3 regions of the Arthrobacter sp. FW306-06-A genome follow, and region 1 is predicted to be linked to each of the others. Evidence: predicted binding sites of a transcription regulator. Region 1 holds the regulator's gene; each other region holds the start of a gene.

Region 1 (4,845 bases):
GCCTCGCCCGGCGCCAGCCGCTTTACGGTGACGGCATGGCGCGCCTCCGCCCCTTCGAGGACAAAGATGCGGCCCGGCGTCATGGCGTCCAGCGAACCGGTGGAGGTGAAAAAGACCGGGTTGCTCACCGCTACAGGTTCCCGAACCGGTCCCGGAGCTTGGCGAACATGCCGCCGCTGGCAGCCAACTTGCCTTCGGTGATCTGCTCGCCGCGGAGCTTGGCAAGCTGGCGCAGCAGGTCCTCCTGCGCGGAGTCGAGCTTCGCGGGGGTGTCCACCTGCAGATGGACCTTCAGGTCGCCGCGGCCATAGCCCCTCAGGTGCGTGACGCCCAAGCCGCGCAGGGTGATGATTTCGCCGGACTGGGTGCCGGGCTTGACATCGATCTCCTGGGTACCGTCGAAGGTTTCCAGGCTGACGTCCGTGCCCAGGGCCGCAGCGGTCATGGGGATGTGCAGGGTGGCGTGCAGGTCATCGCCTTCGCGCACGTACGTGGGGTCGTTGTTGACGCGGATCTCCACGTAGAGGTCGCCGGCGGGCCCACCTGCCGGGCCGGCTTCGCCCTGCCCGGAAAGCTGGATGCGGGTGCCGGTGGCGACGCCGGCAGGAACCTTGATGGTCAGTGACCGGCGGCTGCGGATGCGGCCCTGGCCGCTGCATTCATTGCAGGGGTCCTTGATGACCGTACCGAAACCTTCGCAGGTGCCGCAGGGAGCTGCCGTCATGACCTGGCCAAGGATGGACCGGACGGCCCGCTGGACCTGGCCGCTGCCGCCGCAGATGTCACAGCGCTCCGGGTGGGTGCCCGGGCGGCAGCAGGATCCATCACAGGTGGGGCAGACCACTGCGGTGTCCACCTCGAGTTTCTTGTTGACTCCGAAGACGGCGTCGCGGAGGTCGATCCGGACACTGATGAGTGCGTCCTGGCCGCGGCGGACCCGGGACGCCGGGCCAGACGTGCCGCCCGCGCCAAAGAAGGTGTCGAAGATGTCCTGGAACGCGAACCCCTGGCCTGCGTAACCGGCGCCGCCGAAACCGTTGTCCGTGCCGTTTTCGTTGCCGGTGGTGTCGTAGATCCTGCGCTTCTGGGGGTCGGAAAGGACCTCGTAGGCGTGCGTTACCGCCTTGAAGCGCTCGGCAGCGTCGGCACCTGGGTTAACGTCCGGGTGAAGGGTGCGGGCCAGCTTGCGGTAGGCCTTTTTGATCTCTTCGCCCGTAGCTTCGGGTGAGACTCCAAGGACGTCATAGTGGCTGCTCAAAATTCGTGTCTCTTCCTTGTTGTACTGCGTTCAGTCGGGCGCCAGGACTCTTGTCCACAGCCGAAGCGGGCTCCGGCGGCCAGGAGTCAGGGCCCCAAAATCCTGGAAAGGTAGCGGGCTACGGCCCTGACGGCGGCCATGGTGGTGGGATAGTCCATTCGGGTGGGTCCGAGGATTCCCACCTTGGCTGCACTGTCCGGACCATAGCCGGTGGCCACCACGGAGGCCTCGGCAAGGCCGTCATAGGGGTTCTCCCTTCCGATGCTGACGGCCACGCCGCGGTGGTCCTGGGCCATTTCGCTCAACAGCCGCAGCATCACCACCTGTTCCTCGAGCGCCTCCAGCACCGGACCAATACTCAGGGGGAAATCAACGTTCGACCTGGCCAGGTTGGCGGTGCCGGCCATGACCATGCGGTCTTCCCTGCTGTTCTGGGCCAGCGCCTCCAGGCCGAGGGCAAGCGCGTGGGCTGCCTGGCGCTGCGGCTGGGGCGCAGCGGCCACGACGGCGGGAAGTGCCTGGGCGAGGTGGCTCAGCCGGGTTCCCCCCAGGGCGGCAAGGAAACGGGTGCGCAGCTCCGCCAGCGCTTCGTCTCCGAGGTCCTGCCCGACGTCGATGACGCGCTGCTCTACCTTGCCGCTGTTCGCGATGAGGACCACGAGGACCTTCCGAGGTGCCAGCAGCACGAATTCGATGTGGCGGACAAGTGCCCTGCTCAGGTGCGGGTACTGGACCACGGCTACCTGGTTGGTCAGTTGTGACAGCAGCCGGACGGTGCGGTCCAGCACGTCGTCGAGGTCGTCCGCGCCCTCCAGGAGGGTTTGGATGGCTCGGCGTTCGGGAGCCGACAGGGGCTTGACGGCGGAGATCTGGTCGACAAAAAGCCGGTAGCCCTTGTCCGTGGGGATCCGGCCGGCGCTGGTATGGGGGGCTGTGATCAGCCCCTCGTCCTCCAGCGCGGCCATGTCATTGCGGATGGTGGCGCTGGAAACGCCAAGATGATGCCGCTCCACCAGGGCTTTGGACCCAACCGGCTCGCGGGAGTGGACGTAATCCTCCACGATGGCCCGCAGTACTTCCAGTTTGCGTGGCTCGCTCACTCTCCACCTCCATCCATGGTCCGGGGCACCCGCCCCGCCCGGTGCCGCCCAAGGGTTAGCACTCGACATGCCTAAGTGCTAACAGTCTATTATGCCTCGGCCCGTTGTTAGCATTGGTACCGCTCCGGGCGAAATTCCCGGGTTGAGGAGCTAGCGCTAGGCGGATTGATTCCATGGATTACCAGAACTGGGGCCCCCGGGGCATTTCCGCTCCCAAGCGGGTGGAGCTGCCGGAGGTCCCTGTGGAGCGGGGCATGGTTCTTGAGGAAGTACAGTCCGGCTGGGTGGGCGCTGTCACCCGCGTGGAGAAGTCCGGCGGAATGCACGTCGTGGCATTGGAGGACCGCCGCGGAAAGTCCCGGTCCTTCAAGCTCGGATTCGGTTTCCTCCTCGAGGGCCAGCCCATCCGATTGATGCCGCCCGCGCCCAAGGCCGCCGCCGGTCCTCCCGCCGGCCGGACCGCCTCCGGTTCAGTGCGCGTCTCAGGCCAACGCGCCCAGGTCGCAAAGGCAAGCCGGATCTGGGTGGAAGGCAAGCACGACGCCGAACTGGTGGAAAAGGTCTGGGGAGACGACCTGCGCGTGGAGGGCATCGTCGTCGAGCCCCTCCACGGCATCGACGACCTGGCCGCAGCCGTGGCGGACTTCAGGCCGGGCCCTGGCCGCCGCCTCGGCGTACTGGTGGACCACCTGGTTCCCGATTCCAAGGAATCCCGGATCGCCGACGCCGTCATGGCGTCCCCCGGCGCGGCCGGCAACGTCCTGATCGTCGGCCACCCGTACGTGGACGTCTGGCAGGCAATCCGGCCTTCAGTCCTGGGCATCGAAAAATGGCCCGCCATCCCACGCGGGCAGGACTGGAAGACCGGGATCCTCAAAGCGTTCGGCTGGCCCCACAGCACGAAGGAAGACATCGGCCTCGGATGGCAGAAATTACTGGGCGCCGTACGCACATACGCGGACCTCGAAGCGTCCCTGCTGGGCCGGGTTGAGGAAGTCATCGATTTCCTTACCGTGCCCTGAGCGGCGGGCGCCGGCCCTAAAGCCAGTATTCTTGGTAGTAGTCAGCACTAACTTGCACCTCAGAAGGACACAGACTGTGGCAGAAAACGCACGTGATCACAGGGACGGCCAGGGCCGCTCCGAGTACCATGGCGTACCCGCCAACGCCCTGCCGCTTACGGCCAGCGAGGACCGCCAGTGGGCCACGCTGGCGCACTTCGGCGGGATCCTGGGGTGCATCCCCTCGCTGCTGATCTACCTGATCTTCCGCGACCGCGGGCCGTTCACCGCGCAGGAATCCAAGGAAGCGCTGAACTTCAGCCTGCCGCCCACCATCGCCGCGGTGCTGGCCAACATCCTGGTCTTCATCCCCTATGTGGGAAACATCTTCGCGGTCATCGCCACACTGATCTGGGTGGCCCTCACCTGCTTCTCCGTAGCCGCAGGTATCCACGTCAACCGTGGCCAGCCGCACCGCTACCAGTACAACCTGCGCTGGATCAAGTAGTCCCCGCCCGTTCCCTAGCCTCGCAAGCTCGGGCCGGGGCCCTACGGGCGTGGGCCCACCCAGCGGCTCCCTGCCCTCGCAAGCTGTGGGGCGCACCCAGCGGCTTCCTGAGATTAGTCGGGGAGGATGCGGCGGACCACTGCGTCTGCCAGCAGCCTGCCCTTGAGGGTCAGCACCAGGCGTCCGCGGAAAGCAGCAGCAGGCTCCACCAGGCCGCCCGCGATCAGCCCGGCCACCTCGTGCCGCCCGGCGGCGCTGAGCGTTGACACCTCAAGTCCTGACTGCAGGCGCGCCTCGAGCATCACCTTTTCCAGGTGCCTGGTTTCCGGATCCAGGGTCTCCCTGCCGGCAGCCGGCGACAGCCCCTGCGACAGCCGGTTGGCATAGGCGGACGGGTGCTTGACGTTCCACCAGCGGACCCCGCCCATGTGGGAGTGGGCGCCCGGCCCGATCCCCCACCAGTCGTCGCCCCGCCAGTATGCGAGGTTGTGCCGGCACGCCTGCTCCGGAGTGCGCGCCCAATTGCTGACCTCATACCAGCCAAGCCCTGCTTCGGTGATCAGCTGGTCGGCGAGCTCGTACTTGTCGGCGTGGTCGTCGTCGTCAATTCCCGGGACCTCACCGCGCCGCATCTGGGCTGCCAGCTTGGTACCCTCCTCGACGATCAGCGCGTAGGCGCTGATGTGGTCCGGCTGGTACGACAGGGCGGTCTCCAGTGAGTGCCGCCAGTCGGCCAGCGACTCCCCCGGCGTGCCGTAAATCAGGTCCAGGCTGACAGCCAGGCCGGCTTCCCTTGCCCACTGCACCACCTGCGGAACCCGGCTCGGCGTGTGGGTGCGGTCAAGGACCTTGAGGACGTGCGGAACGGCGGACTGCATGCCAAAGGACACGCGGGTGAAGCCGGCTTCCTTGAGGACGGCCAGGGATTCAGGGGTGACGGAGTCCGGGTTGGCTTCCGTGGTGACCTCGGCGCCGTCC
Region 2 (4,845 bases), 740 kb from region 1:
CGGTGGTCGGCCCACTTGCCATTGATGTGCAGAAAACGTGGCCGGTACCCTTCGTCCCGGAAGCCCAGTTTCTCCACCACCCGCAGGCTTGGTCCGTTCTCGGGCCGGATGTTGATTTCCATGCGGTGAAGGCCAAGCGCCTGGAAGCAGTGGTCGGTTACCAGCGCCACGGAGGTGGGCGCTATCCCCCGTCCTGCCCTGCCCTGGTCCACCCAGTATCCCAAGGTGGCCATCATGGCCGAACCCCAGACGATGGAAGATACTGTCAACTGCCCCACGATGGCGGGTTTCCGAAGGCCCGGCTGCCACTCGGTGATGAGGAAAGGCAGAGCAGTGGCCTGGGCAGCCTGCATATTGAGCGAGCGGACCATGTGCCGGTAGTCAGGGAGGCCGCCCGCCGGGTCCGGGTTGGATGCCTCCCACGGCGCCAGCCATTCACTGTTGCGCGACCGTACCTCGGTCCACTCTTTCTTGTCGCGGTACCGGATGGGCCGCAGGACCAGGTCGCCCGACTCGAGGGTGACTGGCCAAATAGGACCTGTGTGCATTGGGTTACCGGGAAAGGTCGGCGGCGAAGCCGGGCAGCCATTCCCGCAGGCCCGGGCCCAGGTCTTCGCTGTCGACGGCCAACTGGACGCAGGCCTTGAGGTAGCTCAGCTTGTCTCCGGTGTCGTAGCGGCGGCCGCGGAACACCACTCCGTAGACACCATGCCCCTCGGCATCACCGGTGGCCAGCTCCTGGAGGGCGTCCGTCAGCTGGATTTCTCCACCCCTCCCCGGCTCGGTGTGCTCGAGGACTTCGAACACGGCCGGGTGCAGGACATAGCGCCCGATCAGCGCAAGGTTCGACGGAGCTTCCTCGGGCGTGGGCTTCTCCACCAGCCGGTTGACGCGGACGTAGTCTTCCCCGTCAATCTCCTGGATGTCGGCGCAGCCGTAAGCACTGATCTGCGAGGGCTCCACCTCGATGAGCGCGACGACGGACCCGCCCGTTTTCGCCTGCACGTCGATCATGGTGCTGAGCAGTTCGTCGCGGGCATCAATCAGGTCATCCCCCAGCAGGACGGCGAAGGCTTCGTTGCCCACGTGCTGCTTTGCCCGGAGCACCGCATGCCCCAGTCCGTGGGGGTCGCCCTGCCGGACGTAGTGGATGTCGCCCAATTGGCTGGCCGCCTGGATGGACGCAAGCTTTTCCGTGTCGCCCTTGTCCTCCAGCGTCGATTCGAGGGAGGGCACCCGGTCGAAGTGGTCTTCCAGGGCGCGCTTGTTGCGGCCGGTAATCATCAGGACGTCGTTGAGGCCCACATGCACGGCTTCCTCCACCACATACTGGATGGCAGGCTTATCCACGACGGGAAGCATTTCCTTGGGCATCGCCTTCGTGGCGGGCAGGAACCTGGTGCCCAGGCCCGCGGCGGGAATGACGGCTTTGCGGACTCTGGGGTTACTGGTGCTCACCGGACTAATCTAACGTCAGCGTCAAGCATTTCAGTAACCACCGGCGCGGCAGGCTGGCATCCGGCCAGAAGCCGCTGAGTGCCGGCAACGCAGGAAGGACACCATGCTGCAGGAAACGAACGCGGTCAAGGACGATATCCGGGCCGCCCACCGACGCCGGCGAGCGGGCCTAACCCCGGCGCAACTGGAAGCGGCAGGCAACGCCTTGGCTGTGCACGGCGAAGCCTGGGCCGGGACGGTTACCGGCGGCCAGCCCGGCATAGCGTGCGTGTACCTCGGCGTGGGACAAGAACCGCCCACCCTGCCGCTCGTGAATGCTTTGCACAGCAGCGGACACAGAGTGCTGCTTCCGGTGTGTGAACCCGGCAGGGAGTTGAGCTGGGTGTTCTGGACGCCGGAAACCAGCTTTGAACGCAGCAAATTTGCACCCATCCTTGAGCCCGCCGGACCCCGGCACGGGCCGGAGACAGCAGGCGCAGCGGCAGTGCTTTTCATTCCGGCCACCGCGGTGGATCGTGCCGGTAACAGGATCGGCCAGGGCGGCGGGTACTACGACAAGTTCCTGGGACACCTTGCGACAGCCGGGAAGGAAATTCCCCTGGCCGCTGTTATCTACGACGATGAATTGCTGCCTGCGGGGCGGATTCCTGCAGAGGAGTTCGACCGGCCGGTCCCGGCGGTCCTTGCGCCGTCCGGGTACCAGCCGCTCACGGGCGGCGCCTGACCCCGGCCCGTCCAGGGGCAGTGATAGAATTAGCACTCAGGCCCTGCGACTGCTAATGGTTTACCAAGTGGCAGCACGGGACCTCTCGTTTGCCCAAGAGGAGGAGCACCAGTGCCAACATATGCTTACGCCTGCAAGGATTGCGGCCACGCCTTCGACATTGTCCAGTCGTTTTCGGACAGCAGCCTGACGTCCTGCCCCGAATGCCAGGGCACGTTGCGGAAGAAGTTCAACAGCGTGGGTGTCGTCTTCAAGGGCTCCGGTTTCTACCGCACCGACTCGCGCGATTCCAAGGGCAGCTCCGTCTCCCCCGCGCCTGCCGCGGCTCCGGCTGCGCCCGCTGCCGCCCCCGCCGCTTCGGCTCCGGCTGCGGCAGCCAGCTAGACAGGCATAAGCCTTAAGTTCGACGGCGGTCGGCGCATTCCAGCGCCGGCCGCCTTTGTCCACATAGCGTTCGTTCTGGCTGCCCAGGTGCGGTTGCCGCAACTAGCGTGGGCGCATGCCCAGACTTCCCCGCCGTCGCCGCGACCACTACCGGCGTCCCGCCAGCCCCCGAAACATCGCACGCCGCGGCAAAGAGCGTTCCCCGGGGGCACGGTTTGCCAGCTGGGTGAACCGCAACCGCAGGCTCGCTGCGGCGTTGTTGTTATGCGCAGCTGCAGCCCTTGCGGTCCAGCAGCTCACTCCTGCCCCGCTCTCCACTGTCAGGGCGCTGGCCGCCGCCCGGGATCTTCCCGCCGGAAGCGCCGTCACCACAGCAGATTTGGCTCACGTCCAGGTGCCGCCGGGAATGGTGGCGGACGGCTTCCTGCAGGATGACGCCGCCGCAACGGGCAAGCAGCTGGCCGCGCCCATGCGCAAGGGCCAGCTCCTCACGGACGCCCAACTGCTGGGTCCCGGACTGCTGGCTGGTACTCCGCCCGGTTCAGCGGCTGTTCCCCTGCGCATGGCGGACCCCTCGTCCACACAGCTGGTCTCCCCCGGCCAACTGGTCAATGTGGTGCTGACATCAGCCAACGGGTTTGACCAGCAGGGTCCCTCCCAGGTCCTGGCATCTGCCGTCCCCGTCCTGTGGACGTCGAACAACGGCGGCCAGGGCGGGCAATGGCTGGGCACCACGGAGACGGATGGACTGATCGTGGTGGCGGCCAACGCAGAACAATCGTCCCGTCTGGCCGGAGCCTCAACCCAGGGCCGGCTGTTCTTCGTCCTTGTCGGGCCGCCGTGACATCAGCCATGCAAGGCCGAAGCCGGGCGCTCCATCCAAACCGGGCACACATCCAACCCGGACGCGCTGGTCAGCCCTGCGCGGTCAGCCCCAGTGCGGTGGTTTCTGTTCCTTCAACCACGTGTCGTGGTCGTCCTCCCGGTCTCCCCAGCTGCGCGCATCGTCCTCTGCGGCCTTGCTCGGAAGGATTTCCTCGCTGCCGCCCTGCGCCGCGCGCGCCGCAGGGGCATTCGGGCCGGGTGCCGCAGGCGCCCCCGACGCAGCAGCGTCAGTGCCAGGTTCAGGGTTTCCGTTCTTGTTCTCGTCGTAGTGCATGTCTTCCTCGGGACCGGCTTTCCCGGCCCTGTCTTCCTTGCCCAATTCTTCTCTGCTCAAATCTTCTTTGCCCACGGAAGCTGCCGATGATGCGGTATCGATTCCATTGAGCGCCTGGTGGACGTCGTCGTCAAGGAAGCCCGTAGAGGTCGTGGTCCTGCCAGGGAGCACGATGTTCTCAAGTCCCAGGTACCCCGCTATGCGGTCGGCGCAGGTCGAGGGGTCGGTGAAGACTTCGATGGTCCACAGCGGCATGTAGCGCCAGCCCAGGCGTTCCAGCAGTTCCGGGCGCAGCCGGCTGCGTTCACGCACGCTCATGGCGCGGTACTGCTTGGTGCCGTCGGATTCGATGGCCACAGGCCGGGGCAGGTCCAGGTCGTCCTGGCCCATAGTGTTCAGGGGGTCGGCCGCGGCAACAACGTCGATGGCGCCGTCGTACTGGTGCCACACCCGGGCGCCGCGGGCGCGCAGCCTGTCCCCCAGATCCGCTACCAGGGGATCCGCTCCCAGTGCCTGTTCGCTGGCAGCGGCACGGGACGCGGGAGTGCCCAGGTCCGTGTTGCCGGAGATTTCCCGGTTCAGCAGCGTGTAAAGGTCCACCGCCCCGTGGGTGAGGCGGGTGTGGTCCAGGTCTTCCGGCCGGAAGCAGGTCAGCACGTGCAGGGAACGCCGTGCCCGGGTCATCGCCAGGGCAAACTTTTCCCGGCCACCCTCGGCGGACAGCGGCCCGAAGTTGTGGAGTGCACGGCCGTGGGGGGTCCGCCCGAATCCCGGCGAGAAGATGACGTGGTCACGCACCAGGCCTTGGGCGCGTTCCAGGTCAACCACCCGGAAGGACTCCGGGCCGGCACCGAAGAATCCGGCGAGGCCGGGCTGGTTGGACAGCTGGAGCCTGATGGACTCGCCAATCCGGGCCGCGTGCCGGAGGCTGGCGGTTACGACGGCGAGGGACGTTCGGGGGCGCATCCTGGCGTGCTCGAAGACCAGTTCCACAACGCGGTTGACCTCCGCCACGACGGATTCCACACCCTCGTGGTCGGCACTGGGCAGGCCGGTGCCGTCCGGCAGGTACTCAACCAACAAGGAGCGGTCCAGCCCCGTGGCGGACTGCCCTTCCGGC
Region 3 (4,845 bases), 1.4 Mb from region 1:
GTCCGGAGCCATGAGCTCTGCCAGCGGGAATTGGGCCAGGTCCGCAAAGCTGATGGCCTCCGCCGGGTCCTGCTGCAGCTCGAACAGCGCATCCGATTCAAACATCGTTCCATTGTTGCAGGCACCGCAAATGACACTCGTGTTATTCGGCCGGTAGCATAGGGGTAAGACATTGACCCTAACCAGCGAAGGAGTGCGCCGTGGCGGAACCGGCCCGGGAACACCTGCCGGAGCAGGATCCAGGGAAGTCCCTCCTGGCGGATTTCACCCTCCGCGAGTCCTCGCTTACCGAGCGCGAACAGCAGATGCTGGCCCTGGAACGGCAGTGGTGGAAGTATGCGGGGGCCAAGGAACAGGCCATCCGCGAACTCTTCGATCTCTCCGCGACGCATTACTACCAACTCCTCAACGCACTGATCGACCGCGAGGATGCCCTGGCCCACGATCCCATGCTGGTGAAGAGATTGCGTAGACTACGTACGTCGCGCCACCGTGCACGCACTGCCCGGCGCCTGGGATCCGACGCTTAGACGCCCCAGGCCGGGACAACAGCCGCAATCAACAAGGATGTCCTTCCACCATGACCAGATACGCCCGCGATGAATTCGACAAGGTCCCGGAGACCGCGTCGCGACAAGGTGTCCACCGGACGGCCTCGGCCCCGTCCCGCGTACGGCTGTGGCCCATCTTGGCGGTGGGCGTGGCCGCCCTGGCCATTGGACTGGTCTCCTTCCTGATCCTTCCCAAGCTCGGCTTCAACACCACCGCCAGCCAGGCGTCGGCAACCGTTGAATCAGCCCCGCTGGCCGGAACCGGATCCACCCCTTCGCCCACCCAGGCATCGTCTGCGCCGGCGTCAGTCCCGGCGCCGTCCGCCTCGGCCGTACCAACCCAGGGCAGCGAGCCTGAGCCCACTGCTTCCGCCACCCAGCAGGCCGTCGTCGACAAGACCCAGGCAGTGGCGGTTTACAACGCTGCCGGCACCGCAGGACTGGCCAGCCGTGTGGGCGGAACGGTCCAGGCTGACGGTTGGCGGCTCGGCCAGGTAGGCAACTGGTCCGGCGCCCCGCAGAAGTCCTCCGTGATCTTCTATGCCGGCCCGCAGCAGCTGGCCAGCGCGCAGGAGCTTGCCGGACTGTTGAACATCCCCACTGTGGTGAACAGCACCGAATTCCAGGTACCGCTCGTGGTGGTGCTCGGCCCGGGTTACCGGTAGCCGCAAGCCCTCCATCTACTCCGGCCCGCCCCCGAGGCCGGGCCCCAACGGAAAGAGTTGTCCATCATGGCACTGGGAACCGTGAAATGGTTCAACGCTGAAAAGGGCTACGGCTTCATCACCGTTGACGGCTCCGGTGACGACGTTTTTGTCCACTGGTCCGCGATCCAGGGGGAGGGTTACCGGGCCCTGGCCGAGGGGCAGCGGGTGCAGCTGGAGGTCGGCGAGGGCGAAAAGGGCCCCCAGGCGGAAAACGTACGGCCCGCGCAGTGACGATGCCCCACCATTCCCCAGCGCGTGCCTTGGCAGGACTCGCCCTTTCCCTGGCAGGCCTCCTTTCCATGACGGCCTGCGCCGGCACCGGCGGCAACGCCAGGACAGAATCCGCGGAGGCCTCCGGCGACGGCGTTCTGCGGGTGGGCTTGATCCTTGACAACACCGGCGACAACGCCTTCCTCAACGCACCCCAGCTGGCCGCAGCCAAAGCGGCCATCCAGGACATCAACGCCGCCGGCGGACACAAAGGCCGGCCCGTGGAGCTGCTGCCGGTGCACCCGGACCAGGACACTGCAGCCCAGGCCAAGGATCTGGCGGCTGCCAAGGCGGACATAGCCATCGGGCCCACGGACTCCAGCCATGCAACCGCCGCCGTGGACATCCTGTCCCGGGCCCACGTGCCGCTTATCTCCCCGGCCAACACTGCTGCCGGCCTCTCGACGAGCGCCAGCGGAGGCTACTATTTCCGAACCGCCGCAGCCGACGTCGCACAAGGGCCCGTGCTGGCCAAGCTCGCAAAGGACGCCGGGGCCGCCAGCATCAGCGTGCTCTACCAGGAGGGTTCCTACGGCAAGGACCTCTCCGCCGCGGTCACCGAAGCTGCCCAACAGTCCGGGCTTAAGGTCCTGCCCGGGGTGGGCTTCAAACCGGGGGATGCCGCCGAAGCCGCACGCTCCGTTGCGAAAGCCACTCCGGACGCCGTCGTCCTGGTGGCCAGGGATGGTGCGCAGGGCGCATTGGCAGAGCTCCACGACGCCGGCCTCAGCGGTTCGAAGTTCATCCTCAGTGACGGCGCCTTCGCCCGCTACGGATCCGGTCTGCCGGCGCGGGCCCTCGAAGGCGCCCGCGCCGTCGTCCCCGGCCAGCTCCCCACGGCAGCCTTCCAAGGGAAACTGCTGGCGGTGGACGCCTCCCTGAAGGACGTCTCCTACGCTGCCGAAACCTATGACGCCGTGACGTTGGCGGCACTCGCTGCGGCCCGGGCGCAGGATGACGCGGGGCGGTCCATCGCCGCGAACCTCATCGCGGTCTCGGGCGGAACTGCCCCCGGGGCGGGTACGCCGCAGGCTCCTTGCCGGAGTTACAAGGAGTGCCTTGGCGGCCTCGCCGCCGGCCCGGACATAAACTACGACGGCGAATCCGGCCCGGTTGCCTTCGACACCAACGGGGACATCACCACAGCTGCCTTCTCGGTCTTCACCTATGGGGCGGACAACAACCCCAGCCCCACCGGGCATGAAACAGCCGGACACTCCGGCTGATCGCCCTGGGCGAAGCCACTGCGGCCAGCGCCTTGTCCGCGCGTCTTATCGCTTGCACTCTAACCTGGGGAGTGCTAATTATTGAGTTAGCACTCTGACGTACCGACTGCTAAAGCAAAGCCTGGTTCCGGCCGGCGGCGCCCTGCATCGGCCGAGGAGCGAAAGAAACACCTCACTTCAGTGAGATCCCTGCGCGGAGGCATACAGAGGCCGCCGTTAAAGGATCGTCCGTCGCGGGCACTGCAGCGAAGGTTCATTCTTAACGACTGTCCCGAAAGGACTACTGCCGTTATGGCCAAGATCATTGCATTTGATGAAGAGGCACGCCGCGGCCTTGAGCGTGGCCTGAACACCCTCGCCGACGCCGTTAAGGTCACCCTCGGCCCGCGTGGACGCAACGTCGTCCTCGAAAAGAAGTGGGGCGCCCCCACGATCACCAACGATGGTGTTTCCATCGCCAAGGAGATCGAGCTGGACGATCCCTACGAGAAGATCGGCGCAGAGCTGGTCAAGGAAGTTGCCAAGAAGACTGACGATGTTGCCGGCGACGGCACCACCACGGCAACCGTCCTGGCCCAGGCACTGGTCAAGGAAGGCCTGCGCAACGTTGCCGCCGGCGCCGACCCGCTGTCCCTCAAGCGCGGCATCGAGAAGGCCGTTGACGCCGTCACCGCCGAACTGCTGAACTCCGCCAAGGAAATCGAAACCAAGGAAGAGATCGCGGCCACCGCCTCCATCTCCGCCGGTGACGACGAGATCGGTGCCCTCATCGCCGAAGCCCTGGACAAGGTGGGCAAGGAAGGCGTCATCACGGTCGAGGAGTCCAACACCTTCGGCCTGGAGCTCGAGCTCACCGAAGGCATGCGCTTCGACAAGGGCTACATTTCCGCCTACTTCGTCACCGACGCAGAGCGCCAGGAAACGGTCCTTGAGGACCCGTACATCCTGATCGTCAACTCCAAGATCTCCAACGTCAAGGAACTGGTTGCTGTCCTGGAAAAGGTCATGCAGTCCAACAAGCCGCTGCTGATCATCGCCGAGGACATCGAGGGCGAGGCACTGGCCACCCTGATCGTCAACAAGATCCGCGGCACCTTCAAGTCCGTCGCCGTCAAGGCCCCGGGCTTCGGTGACCGCCGTAAGGCCCAGCTGGCCGATATCGCCGTCCTCACCGGCGGCCAGGTCATCTCCGAAGAGGTTGGCCTCAAGCTGGAGAACGCCGGCCTGGAGCTCCTGGGCCAGGCCCGCAAGGTTGTCGTCACCAAGGACGAGACCACCATCGTCGAAGGTGCCGGCGACGCCGACCAGATCGCAGGCCGCGTGTCCCAGATCCGCGCCGAGATCGAGAACTCCGACTCCGACTACGACCGCGAGAAGCTGCAGGAGCGCCTGGCCAAGCTGGCCGGCGGCGTTGCAGTCATCAAGGCCGGTGCCGCCACCGAGGTTGAACTCAAGGAGCGCAAGCACCGCATCGAGGACGCAGTCCGCAACGCCAAGGCTGCAGTTGAGGAAGGCATCGTCGCCGGTGGCGGCGTGGCCCTGATCCAGGCCGGTGCCAAGGCATTCGCCAACCTTCAGCTGTCCGGTGACGAAGCAACCGGCGCCAACATCGTCCGCGTTGCCATCGACGCGCCGCTGAAGCAGATCGCCTTCAACGCCGGCATGGAGCCGGGTGTGGTTGTCGACAAGGTCCGCGGCCTGCCCGCCGGCCACGGCCTCAACGCCGCAACCGGTGAGTACACCGACCTGCTGGCTGCCGGCGTCAACGACCCCGTCAAGGTGACCCGCTCTGCCCTGCAGAACGCAGCTTCCATCGCCGGCCTGTTCCTGACCACCGAAGCAGTGGTTGCTGACAAGCCGGAGAAGGCTGCTGCCCCTGCCGGCGGCGACGACATGGGCGGTATGGGCGGCATGGGCGGCTTCTAAGCCTCCCGGCCGGGGAACCCCTCCCGCCAACAAAAAATGCGGCGCCCTCCTGGTGAGGGGGCCGCATTTTTTGTGCCTGGGGAAGCGCCCGTCCGGGGCTCTACTTCCGGGCCGAATCCAGCATCCCCTGGACTTCCTTCTTGAAGGCCTCCGCGGCAGCCTGCG

The links. The regulator HrcA, encoded in region 1, represses chaperone genes, less so after heat shock. The targets are predictions, from matches to a motif close to TTNGCACTCGNNNNNNNCGAGTGCNAA.
Region 2: the regulator HrcA is predicted to act here: its motif matches at 2,212-2,238, upstream of LFT49_RS14570 (FmdB family zinc ribbon protein).
Region 3: the regulator HrcA is predicted to act here: its motif matches at 2,841-2,867, upstream of groL (chaperonin GroEL).

The regions. Positions count from the first base shown of each region.
Region 1 is NZ_CP084552.1:2,382,515-2,387,359, forward strand. It holds gene LFT49_RS10950 (16S rRNA (uracil(1498)-N(3))-methyltransferase) at 1-128, opposite strand, end outside; gene dnaJ (molecular chaperone DnaJ) at 131-1,258, opposite strand; gene hrcA (heat-inducible transcriptional repressor HrcA) at 1,345-2,358, opposite strand; gene LFT49_RS10965 (DUF3097 domain-containing protein) at 2,532-3,380, shown strand; gene LFT49_RS10970 (DUF4870 domain-containing protein) at 3,457-3,867, shown strand; gene hemW (radical SAM family heme chaperone HemW) at 3,981-4,845, opposite strand, start outside.
Region 2 is NZ_CP084552.1:3,126,486-3,131,330, forward strand. It holds gene LFT49_RS14555 (GNAT family N-acetyltransferase) at 1-548, opposite strand, end outside; gene galU (UTP--glucose-1-phosphate uridylyltransferase GalU) at 553-1,458, opposite strand; gene LFT49_RS14565 (5-formyltetrahydrofolate cyclo-ligase) at 1,562-2,182, shown strand; gene LFT49_RS14570 (FmdB family zinc ribbon protein) at 2,294-2,566, shown strand; gene LFT49_RS14575 (RcpC/CpaB family pilus assembly protein) at 2,682-3,410, shown strand; gene LFT49_RS14580 (DUF4011 domain-containing protein) at 3,495-4,845, opposite strand, start outside.
Region 3 is NZ_CP084552.1:948,716-953,560, forward strand. It holds gene LFT49_RS04540 (uracil-DNA glycosylase) at 1-105, opposite strand, end outside; gene LFT49_RS04545 (DUF3263 domain-containing protein) at 201-530, shown strand; gene LFT49_RS04550 (LytR C-terminal domain-containing protein) at 581-1,216, shown strand; gene LFT49_RS04555 (cold-shock protein) at 1,283-1,489, shown strand; gene LFT49_RS04560 (ABC transporter substrate-binding protein) at 1,492-2,754, shown strand; gene groL (chaperonin GroEL) at 3,046-4,680, shown strand; gene LFT49_RS04570 (ABC transporter substrate-binding protein) at 4,781-4,845, opposite strand, start outside.